Regions from separate parts of the Acidovorax sp. GW835-FHT14B10 genome, predicted to be linked through region 1. Evidence: predicted binding sites of a transcription regulator. Region 1 holds the regulator's gene; each other region holds the start of a gene.
What was found. Region 1 encodes FNR, which switches genes on or off when oxygen is low (the NO sensors DNR and NnrR bind a similar motif). Its sites were predicted from a motif close to TTGATNNNNATCAA; they were not measured.
Positions count from the first base shown of each region.

Region 2: a site for FNR is predicted at 2,204-2,217, ahead of AC1Q5S_RS00320 (OmpW/AlkL family protein). Genes of this name have one in related genera too.
Region 3: a site for FNR is predicted at 2,075-2,088, ahead of dsrO (sulfate reduction electron transfer complex DsrMKJOP subunit DsrO). Genes of this name have one in related genera too.

Region 1 covers NZ_JBXAGC010000006.1:73,122-76,493, reverse strand. The annotation lists gene ccoG (cytochrome c oxidase accessory protein CcoG) at 1-581, shown strand, start outside; gene AC1Q5S_RS06710 (FixH family protein) at 656-928, shown strand; gene AC1Q5S_RS06705 (hypothetical protein) at 985-1,278, shown strand; gene fnr (fumarate/nitrate reduction transcriptional regulator Fnr) at 1,301-2,023, opposite strand; gene hemN (oxygen-independent coproporphyrinogen III oxidase) at 2,214-3,372, shown strand, end outside.
Region 2 covers NZ_JBXAGC010000001.1:60,488-63,859, reverse strand. The annotation lists gene egtB (ergothioneine biosynthesis protein EgtB) at 1-234, opposite strand, end outside; gene egtD (L-histidine N(alpha)-methyltransferase) at 261-1,178, opposite strand; gene AC1Q5S_RS00320 (OmpW/AlkL family protein) at 1,542-2,132, opposite strand; gene AC1Q5S_RS00315 (DUF808 domain-containing protein) at 2,265-3,257, opposite strand.
Region 3 covers NZ_JBXAGC010000002.1:300,309-303,680, reverse strand. The annotation lists gene AC1Q5S_RS03310 (SDR family oxidoreductase) at 1-610, shown strand, start outside; gene AC1Q5S_RS03305 (acyl-CoA dehydrogenase family protein) at 669-1,799, shown strand; gene dsrO (sulfate reduction electron transfer complex DsrMKJOP subunit DsrO) at 2,205-2,996, shown strand; gene nrfD (NrfD/PsrC family molybdoenzyme membrane anchor subunit) at 3,013-3,372, shown strand, end outside.

The DNA.
Region 1 (3,372 bases):
GCATCGACATCCGCAAGGGTTTGCAATATGAATGCATTGGCTGCGGTCTTTGCGTGGATGCCTGCAATACCGTGATGGACAAGATGCATTACCCCAGAGGGTTGATACGGTATTCAACCCAGAATGGTGTTCTGCATCGCTGGACTCAGTCGCAAATCTGGCGACATGTCTTGCGTCCTCGCGTGCTCATCTACACCGCGGTTCTGGTGGCTTTGTGCGTGGGCATGCTGGCGAGCCTGACCACGCGTACCCCCCTGAAGGTGGACATCGTGCGTGACCGTGCCGCCTTGTCCCGCATTGTTGCGGGAGGCAAGCTTGAAAATGTCTATCGACTGCAGATCATGAATGCCACAGAGGCTGCGCAGCGCTACCGCATTACTGCGAGCGGGCTGGATGGCATGGAAGTGGCGTCAGAGCAGGAGGTTGACATTGGTGCCGCAGAATCCCGTTGGGTAGCGGTGCGGCTGCAGATCCCGTATGGATCTGCGGCCCCTGGTTCCCATGCGATTCATTTCGACATATCTGCACTGGAAAGCAGCGGCAAGGTGAGTGAGAAATCCATATTCCTGGTGCCACGCTGAGTCAATTGAATGAAGGTCACGCTGGGCGCTGCATGGCGTCTTGTGGTCTGTATGCTGATACCTGAGGAGTTTTCATGCCAACCAGCCCCGTTATTACTCCCGAACCCCGGCCATGGTGGAAGTTTGGGCATGTCTGGCTGGTGATTGCCGGACCGGTCATTGTGGTGATTGCCGGCTTCATTACGTTGTGGCTTGCCATGAGTCGGCCGGACCCCGTCGTCGAGGAGGACTATTACCGCAAGGGGATGGAGATCAACCAGACGCTGGCACAGCCAGAGAAAAGCTTGGCCCCTGCGCTCAAGGGCCGCAACCATGCGGCAACACCTGCCGTAGATCAGCCTCGCTGAACCAGAGTCCAACTGGTCGCATGCACACGCCCTCCGCAACCCCAAGGAAACACACGATGTGGACACAACGCCTGATGTGGATTGCCTGGCCCGCTTTTCTGGTGGCCGGGATCCTGGAAATGCTGGTTTTCGCCATGGTGGATCCACAGGATCTTCATTGGTTCGGTCAACCATTGACACTGTCTCGCCAGGGGGTCTATACCCTTGCGTTCTTTGCGTTCTGGACCATTACCATGGCTGCCAGCGCGCTGACGACGCTGCTCTCCATGTCCCCCTTTGAACTCAACCGCTGCCCCGTGCCTCCGGATGCTCGACCGGGCGATTGTCGCAAGGCATCGTCATGCCCGTGACGGTTAAATACCTGAACAGCGATCAGTGACAAGCCTGCTGGTTGTTGACAATGCGCTTGAGTGCATCGGTGTCCAGAATGCGGACATGGCGTTGTTTGACTTCCACCGTGCCATCTTCCACAAACTTCGAGAACGTGCGGCTGACCGTCTCCAGCTTGAGTCCAAGGTAGCTGCCGATCTCTTCCCGTGTCATTCGCAATACCAGTTCGGACTGCGAGAACCCACGGGCATGCAGGCGTTGCACCAGGTTGAGCAGGAACGCAGCCAGGCGCTCTTCTGCGCGCATGCTGCCCAGCAAAAGCATCACGCCGTGTTCACGAACGATTTCCCGGCTCATGATCTTGTGAACGTGGTGTTGCAGCGCCGTGACTTCGCGCGATAGTTCTTCGATGCGATCAAAGGGCATGACACACACTTCGGCATCTTCGAGGGCGACTGCGTCACAGGTGTGATGGTCGTTGACGATGCCATCGAGTCCAATGATTTCACCCGCCATCTGAAAGCCTGTGACCTGGTCGCGCCCATCTTCGGTAGCGACGCAGGTCTTGAAAAACCCGGTGCGAATGGCATAGAGAGAAGTAAACGACTCTCCATTGCGAAAGAGAGTACCTCCCCGCTTGATTTTTCGCCGCACTGCCACGATATCGTCAATGCGTTGCAACTGCTGCTCGTTCAGGCCTACGGGCATGCACAGTTCTCGCAGGTTACAGTTGGAGCAGGCGACTTTGATGGATTGCGGGTTCATGGGCACTGGGACCTGGACAGGTCAGGGTAATTGGCTTGTATCTGCTGGGACTCCATTGTCCCGCAGTGCACGCGTGGTGGCTGACTTGAATCAAATTGTCCCTCCTGTGCCCATTCGTCTTCTTGATTAAAGTCAAGGACGTGGATCAAAGGGTACGGCACAGTATCAATGCACGCAAGGATATTTTCCCATGACCTCTGTTACCCCAGAACTTCTGCGCCGTTTTGACATACCAGGACCGCGCTATACCTCCTACCCCACGGCTGACCGGTTTGTGGAGGCTTTTGGGCAAGAGGACTATGTCTTGGCGCTGTCACAGCGCCGGCTTGGCGCTACGGCCATGGCACTGCCTCTGTCGCTGTATGTCCACATTCCGTTTTGCGAATCGTTGTGCTACTACTGTGCCTGCAACAAGATCATCACCAAGCACCATGACCGTGCCGACGTGTATTTGCGCTACCTCAGCCGCGAGATTGATCTGCACACGGCCCACTGCGGCACCGGACAGGTGGTCAGCCAGTTGCACCTCGGGGGCGGCACGCCGACCTTCCTTTCGGATGACGGACTGCGCCAGCTCATGGCAACGCTGCGGCGCAGTTTCACCTTTGCGCCGGGTGGTGAGTATTCCATCGAGGTGGATCCTCGCACGGTCACTTCGGATCGGCTGGCGGTGCTGGCGGAACTGGGCTTCAATCGATTGAGCTTCGGTGTGCAGGATTTTGATGCCGAGGTTCAGAAGGCGGTGCACCGCATTCAGCCCGCAGAGCAGGTGTTTGCGCTGGTGGAAGCGTCTCGTGCGCTGGGCTTTGAGTCGGTCAATGTGGATTTGATTTACGGGCTGCCGCGCCAGACCCCCGAGTCGTTTGATCGCACGCTGGCACAGGTGGCCCAATTGCGCCCCGACCGAATCGCTTTGTATGCCTACGCCCATTTGCCCGATCGTTTCAAGCCGCAGCGGCGCATCATCTCGACAGAATTGCCCGCTGCATCAGCCAAGGTGACCATGCTTTCGCGTTCGCTGGACGCCTTTATTGATGCCGGTTACGTCTATGTAGGCATGGACCACTTTGCCTTGCCTACGGATGCGTTGGCGGTCGCCAAGCGGCAGGGGCGCCTGCACCGCAATTTTCAGGGCTACAGCACCCAGCCCGACTGCGATCTCATCGGCCTGGGCGTATCCGCGATCGGCCGGGTGGGCGCGACCTACAGCCAGAACGCCAAGTCGCTGGAGGAGTACTACGACCATCTGGATCAGGGGCGGTTGCCCGTGGTGCGAGGGTTGGCGCTGAATCGTGATGACCTGGTGCGCAGGGCCGTCATCATGGCGCTGATGTGCCAGGGGGAGGTCT
Region 2 (3,372 bases), on a different contig from region 1:
ACCGTTGTAGTACGAGTTGAACAAGACCCGGAATGCGGGTTCAAACGGCGCAAAACCGCTCTCGTGCGCCTCCAGCACAAAGGTTTCAAAAAACCAGGTGGTGTGGGCCAGATGCCATTTGGCCGGACTGGCGTCGGGCATGGACTGGGCGGTGCAGTCTTCGGGCGACAGGGGCTGCACCAGGCGGGTGGTGTGGCGGCGCACTTCGGTGTAGCGGGAAATCAAGGGATGCATGGCCAGACAGCGCTCCATCAGAGGGTTCAGGGGCGGGCATGCACCACGGCAAACCAGCCCTGATCATCGGTCCATGCCTGCGCACGCGAAAAACCCGCCTGGGCCAGCAGGGCGGTGAACACCGCAAGGGGGTATTTGTAGCTGTTTTCGGTATGGATGCGCTCGCCGGCCCCAAAGCAGCGCTCGCCGCCCGGCCAGCGCACGCGAATCGGATCGAGGGCCTCCAGGTGCATCTCGATACGCGACGCCTCGCGGTTGAAGAAGGCGCGGTGGGCCCACTGCTCTTCCACAAAGTCACTGCCGATCAGGCGGTTCAGGTGCGTGAGCACGTTGCGGTTGAAGGCCGCCGTGACCCCTGCGGCGTCGTCATAGGCGGCTTCGAGCACCGCCACCTCCTTGGGCAGATCGATGCCGATGAGCAAGCCGCCGTCGCTGTCCACCAGCGCGCGCATGTGGCAGAGCAGTTCAAGCGCATGGGGCGGATCAAAGTTGCCGATGGAAGAGCCCGGATAGAACACCAGGCGCCCCGCCCGGGGAATGTCGGCGGGCAGCACAAGGCCCTGGGTCATGTCGCCGCCCACCGCCCGCGCGTCAAGCCCCGGCATGTCGGCGCGCAGGCGCTGCACGGCCTCTTGCAAGAAATCGACCGAAATATCCACCCCCACAAAACAGGCGGGGCGCACCTGGCGGCACAGCACGCGGGCCTTCTCGCAGCTGCCGGCGCCCAGCTCGATCACCGTGCGCACGGGGCCCAGCTGTTGGGCCATGTCGGCGGCATGGGCCTGCATCAGGGCATTTTCGGTGCGCGTGGGATAGTACTCAGGCAGGCGGGTGATGGCCTCGAACAGCAGCGAGCCGCGCTGGTCGTAGAAATATTTGGGGGAGATGCGCGCGGGGCGCTGGTTCAGGCCTTCGGTGATATCGCTAGGGTGGGTGGGGTGCATGGCGGTGGGCGTCGGGCATCGGGGTGTGAACGATGCCACAGGCTACTCCCACTGCGTTCATCGCAGGTGACAGCCTGCAACGACAGGCCACGCAGGAATGCACCCACACGCAAGCGTACCGGCCAGCCTTTCCATGACAAGGCCCGATGCAATTTCATGGATTCTTGGCTGTAGCGCAATCCCACAAGCACCAACAGCTATTATTTATATAGCACTCAACCATCAGAATCCAAAGCCAACCGGCTCCTGCATCGTTGATGGCCGGCGAAAATCGCTCCCTCAAGAAAAAGGCCGGCGCAGGCGCCAGCCCTTTTCACCTGGGAGTCAGGTGATGCCAGGCGCCGCGCAGGCAGCGCCTTCGCATCAGAAGCGCCAGCCGAGACCCACGCCCACCAGCACGGGATCGACCTTGAAGGTGCCTGCCTTGGCGCCGCCAGCGAACACATCGGTCTTGATGTAGACCTTCTTCACGTCGAAGTTCAGCGACAGGTTCTTGGTGAGCGGAATGTCCACGCCCACTTGCAGGGCGCCGCCCCAGCTGTTGCGATCGATGTCCACGCCAGCAGGCAGGTTCAGGCTGGAAAAGCGCGTGTAGTTGACACCGGCGCCCACATAGGGCTTGAAGCCGGGGGCATCAAAGTGGTACTGCAGCAGCAGCGAAGGTGGCAGGTGCTTGAGGGTGCCAATGTTGGTGCCGTTGGAACGCACGTCGTGCTTCTGGGGCACCGTGAGGACCAGCTCGGCGGCCACGTTCTTGTTGAAAAAGTACGTGATGTCGACTTCAGGAATCGTCTTGTTGTTGACCGACAGGCCCAGCCCCGTGCTGTCCTTGTTGGCGCTGTCCAGATGAACGGCGCGCACGCGCACCAGCCAAGGGCTTTCGGCCTGCTGCGCAAAGGCAGCGCCAGAGGTCAATGCACACAGAACGGCGACAGCCAGCAGATTTTTTTTCATACAGAACTCGATGCGGTTGAACGGGGACGACCCCCGTACCGCAATTGAGCCTGTTAGCAAAATGGTCAACCTTGCCTCAGGTCAAAATCCTGGTAGTTACCCTGAGCGTGGTGCGGCACACGCACCCCGGCATCAAGGGGCTGCTGCAGCGCCCTTGCGCAGCCGGTTCACCAGGGTGAAGCCCGCCACCACCAGGCCGCCCGCCACGATGCCGATCACGGCATTGAGCAGGTTGGGAACCAGCACCGCCCACAGACCGCCCACAGGCCAAAGCGCCGCCGCCGCACCCACGCCCTCCACGGCGTGGTGCAGCGCTGGAACCCCGTGCACCAGAATGCCGCCGCCGACCAGAAACATGGCCGCCGTGCCCGCCACCGAGAGCGCCTTCATCAACCAGGGCGCGGCGCGCACAATGCCCGCCCCCAGCGCACGGGCCGCCGCGCCGGGCTTGTGGTGGAGCCACAGCCCCAGATCGTCGAGCTTGACGATGCCCGCCACAAGGCCGTAAACGCCCACCGTCATGACCAGCGCGATGCCGGCCAGCACCGCCACCTGTTGCGCGAAAGGTGTACCAGCCACCGTGCCCAGGGTGATGGCGATGATTTCGGCCGACAGGATGAAATCGGTGCGCACGGCCCCCTTGATCTTGTTCTTTTCAAAAGCCACCAGGTCCACGGCCAGGTTGGCGTTGGCCTGGGCATGGCTTTCGTGCGTGGCCTCGTCCTGCTGGGGGCTGTGCAAAAACTTGTGTGCCAGCTTCTCAAACCCTTCAAAGCACAGAAATGCGCCGCCCACCATGAGCAGCGGTGTCACCGCCCAAGGCGCAAAGGCACTGATCAGCAGCGCCGCCGGCACCAGAATCGCCTTGTTCACCAGCGAGCCCTTGGCCACGGCCCAGACCACGGGAATCTCGCGCTCGGCGCGCACGCCGGCGACCTGCTGGGCATTGAGCGCCAGATCGTCGCCCAGCACGCCCGCCGTCTTTTGCGCCGCCACCTTGGTCATGACCGACACGTCATCGGCCATGGCGGCGCTCTTCTTCGCAGCGACCTTGGTCATGAGGGCCACATCGTCAAGGACGGTAGCGATGTCGTCCAACAAGGCGAGAAGGCTGCCAGCGGCCATGGGAGGTCCTTGGAATGGTGAAAAGCGCCGACTATAGCAACACGCCAAGACGATCCCGCACACCAGACCAGACCCCATGACAAACGGGACCGAAGCCCCGTTGAAAGTCATCTTC
Region 3 (3,372 bases), on a different contig from region 1:
TGTGGTGGCGGGCGACCGCGTGCTGGCCACCGCGCGCGACACCGCCGGGCGCGAGCGCCTGCAGGCGCTGGGCGTGGAGAACGTCCTGACGGTGGATGTGGCCGATCCCGCCAGTGTCAGCGGCCTGGCCTGGATGCTGGACGGTGAAAAGATCGACACGGCGATCTACGCAGCCGGCGTCATGGACCGCGGCAATGCGCTCTCGCCGCCCACGCGTGAGCGGTTCGACCGGGTCATGCACACCAACGTACTGGGTGCCATGCAGGCCATTCCGCAGGTGGCCCCGCTGGTCGAGGCCGCGCAAGGGCGCTTTGCCTTCATCAGCAGCGAGCTGGGCCGCATCGGCGGCGTCACAGGCAGCCACACCTGGCTGTACCGCGTCAGCAAGGCCGCGCTCAACATGGCAGTGGCCAGCGCCCAGCACGACTACCCGCAGGCCACGCTGGTGGCGCTGCACCCCGGCTGGGTGCAGACCGACATGGGCGGCGCGCAAGCCCCGCTGACCGCGCCAGAGAGCGTGGCCGCCATGCGCGCCACGCTCGCGCGGCTCACGCCCGCGCACAAGGGCCAGTTCCTGCAGCGCGATGGCACGCCCTTTGCCTCGTGGTGAGGGCCGCAGGCTTTCGATACCCGCAACCCACAACACCCCCAAGCACCCGGAGACAACGATGCTGCTGACCCAAGACCAGGAAATGATCCGCGACGCCGTGCGCGACTTTGCCCAGACCGAACTCTGGCCCCACGCCGCGCGCTGGGACAAGGAGCACCATTTCCCCAAGGAGGCCCACCAGGGTTTGGCCGCGCTGGGCGCCTACGGTATCTGCGTGCCCGAAGAGTTTGGCGGGGCCCATCTCGACTACGTCACGCTGGCCCTGGTGCTCGAAGAAATCGCCGCGGGCGACGGCGGCACCAGCACCGCCATCTCGGTGACCAACTGCCCCGTCAACGCCATCCTCCTGCGCTACGGCAACGCCTGGCAAAAGCGCGACTGGCTCACGCCGCTGGCGCGCGGCGAGATGCTGGGCGCGTTTTGCCTGACCGAACCGCATGTGGGCTCCGACGCCTCCGCACTGCGCACGACCGCGGCGCGCCAGGGCGACGAATACGTGATCAACGGCGTCAAGCAGTTCATCACCAGCGGCCAAAACGGCCATGTGGCCATCGTCATCGCTGTGACCGACAAGGGGGCGGGCAAGAAGGGCATGAGCGCCTTCCTCGTGCCCACCAGCAACCCCGGTTACGTGGTGGCGCGGCTCGAACACAAGCTCGGCCAGCACAGCAGCGACACGGCGCAGATCAACTTCGACCACTGCCGCATCCCCGCCGAGAACCTGATCGGCGCCGAGGGCGAGGGCTACAAGATCGCGCTCGGGGCCCTGGAGGGCGGCCGCATCGGCATCGCCGCGCAAAGCGTGGGCATGGCCCGCAGCGCGTTTGATGCGGCGCTGGCGTATTCGAAAGAGCGCGAGAGCTTCGGCCAGCCCATCTTCCACCACCAGGCCGTGGGCTTTCGCCTGGCCGACTGCGCCACCCAGATCGAGGCCGCGCGCCAGCTCATCTGGCACGCCGCCGCGCTGCGCGACGCGGGCCGCCCCTGCCTGAAGGAAGCCGCCATGGCCAAGCTCTTCGCCAGCGAGATGGCCGAGCGCGTGTGCAGCGCCGCCATCCAGACCCTGGGCGGCTACGGCGTGGTCAGCGACTTCCCGGTGGAGCGCATCTACCGCGACGTGCGCGTGTGCCAGATCTACGAGGGCACGAGCGACGTGCAGAAGATCATCATCCAGCGCGCGCTGGCGTGATTGGTTGTGAATTTGCTATTTAAAAGCTAGCTATTTGCGCTTGTCTGTCAAGCGCATGCACCCAAAACGGGTCTAAAAGTGGCCATCACCCCCGGTGCTGTGTCGCGCCCCTTTGAGTGCGCACGGTCACTCCTGGCGTGTCACGGTGAGGCGCAGGAGCGCCAAGAAACATGCAAGCCATCACTCTGCGCAGCACAAACCCCCGCCGTTTATTTTTGATCGCACCTCGGTGAGCGCCGGAGTCTGCGGCGCGACAGTTTTCACTGATTTTTCTTTTGATATATGTCAATGCGGGTAATCCCTTGCTTCTTAAGATCAAATCAAATTGTTGCTTATACGGTTTGATGTCTTAGACAGGCCGGGCCGTGCAAGGCAAACACTGCAAAACGAGCGAGGAGCGCTGCAATGCCTACCACCCCAGGTACCCCATCCAATCCGCCCAGCAAGCGTGGATTTCTGCAAGACCTTTTGGGCGCAGCCTTGGCGTCGGTGGCGTTGCCCGCTACGGCCGTGGCTGCTGTCACCGCACCCACGCCCGCCCTTGGCATGGGCGCACAGCCTCCGCGCCGCCCCGGCATGGAGGGCAAGCGCTTTGGCATGCTGGTGGATCTGCGCAAGTGCATCGGCTGCCAGGCCTGCACGGTGAGCTGCTCGGTGGAGAACCAGCCGCCCATCGGCCAGTTCCGCACCACGGTGCTGCAGTACGAGATCAACAAGACCGATGGCAGCGCGCCCGCCATGGTCAGCCTGCCGCGCCTGTGCAACCACTGCGACGAGCCGCCCTGCGTGCCCGTGTGCCCGGTGCAGGCCACCTTCCAGCGCACTGACGGCATCGTGCTGGTGGACAACGAGCGCTGCGTGGGCTGCGGCTATTGCGTGCAGGCCTGCCCGTACGACGCCCGCTTCATCAACCACGAGACGCAGACCGCCGACAAGTGCACCTTCTGCGAACACCGCCTGGAAGTCGGCCTGCTGCCCGCCTGCGTGGAAAGCTGCGTGGGCGGCGCACGCGTGATCGGCGACCTGAATGACCAGGGCAGCGAGATCAATCGCCGCATGGCCGAGCACAAGGACGAGATCAAGGTACTCAAGCCCGGCATGAACACATCGCCGCGCGTGTTCTACATCGGCCTGCCCGATGAGTTCGTCAACGGCGTGGACGGCCAGGCCAGCGTGCGCCTGCTGTCCGACCACTGAGCCCAAGGAGCGCACCATGCAAATCATCGAACTCCTGACCCCGCACTATGAAGCGGCCTGGCTGCCTTGGGCCGTGCAGTACTTCTTCCTGGTCGGCGTGGCCACTGGCGCCGCCATCCTGGCCGCGCTGTGCGCCTGGGGCAAGGACGGCGGCACGCTGCAGCGCCTGCTGCCCGCCGCCGTGCTGACGTTGGCCGTCAGCAGCATTGCCGCACCCGTGTCGCTGCTGGCCGACCTGCACCAACCCGCGCGCTTCTGGCACTTTTATGCGCACTTCACGCCCTGGTCGTGGATGTCGGTCGGCGCGCTGCTGCTGCCCGTGTTCGTCACGCTCAGCGTGGCGATGTGTGCCGCCTGGTGGCTGGGCAAGCCCGGC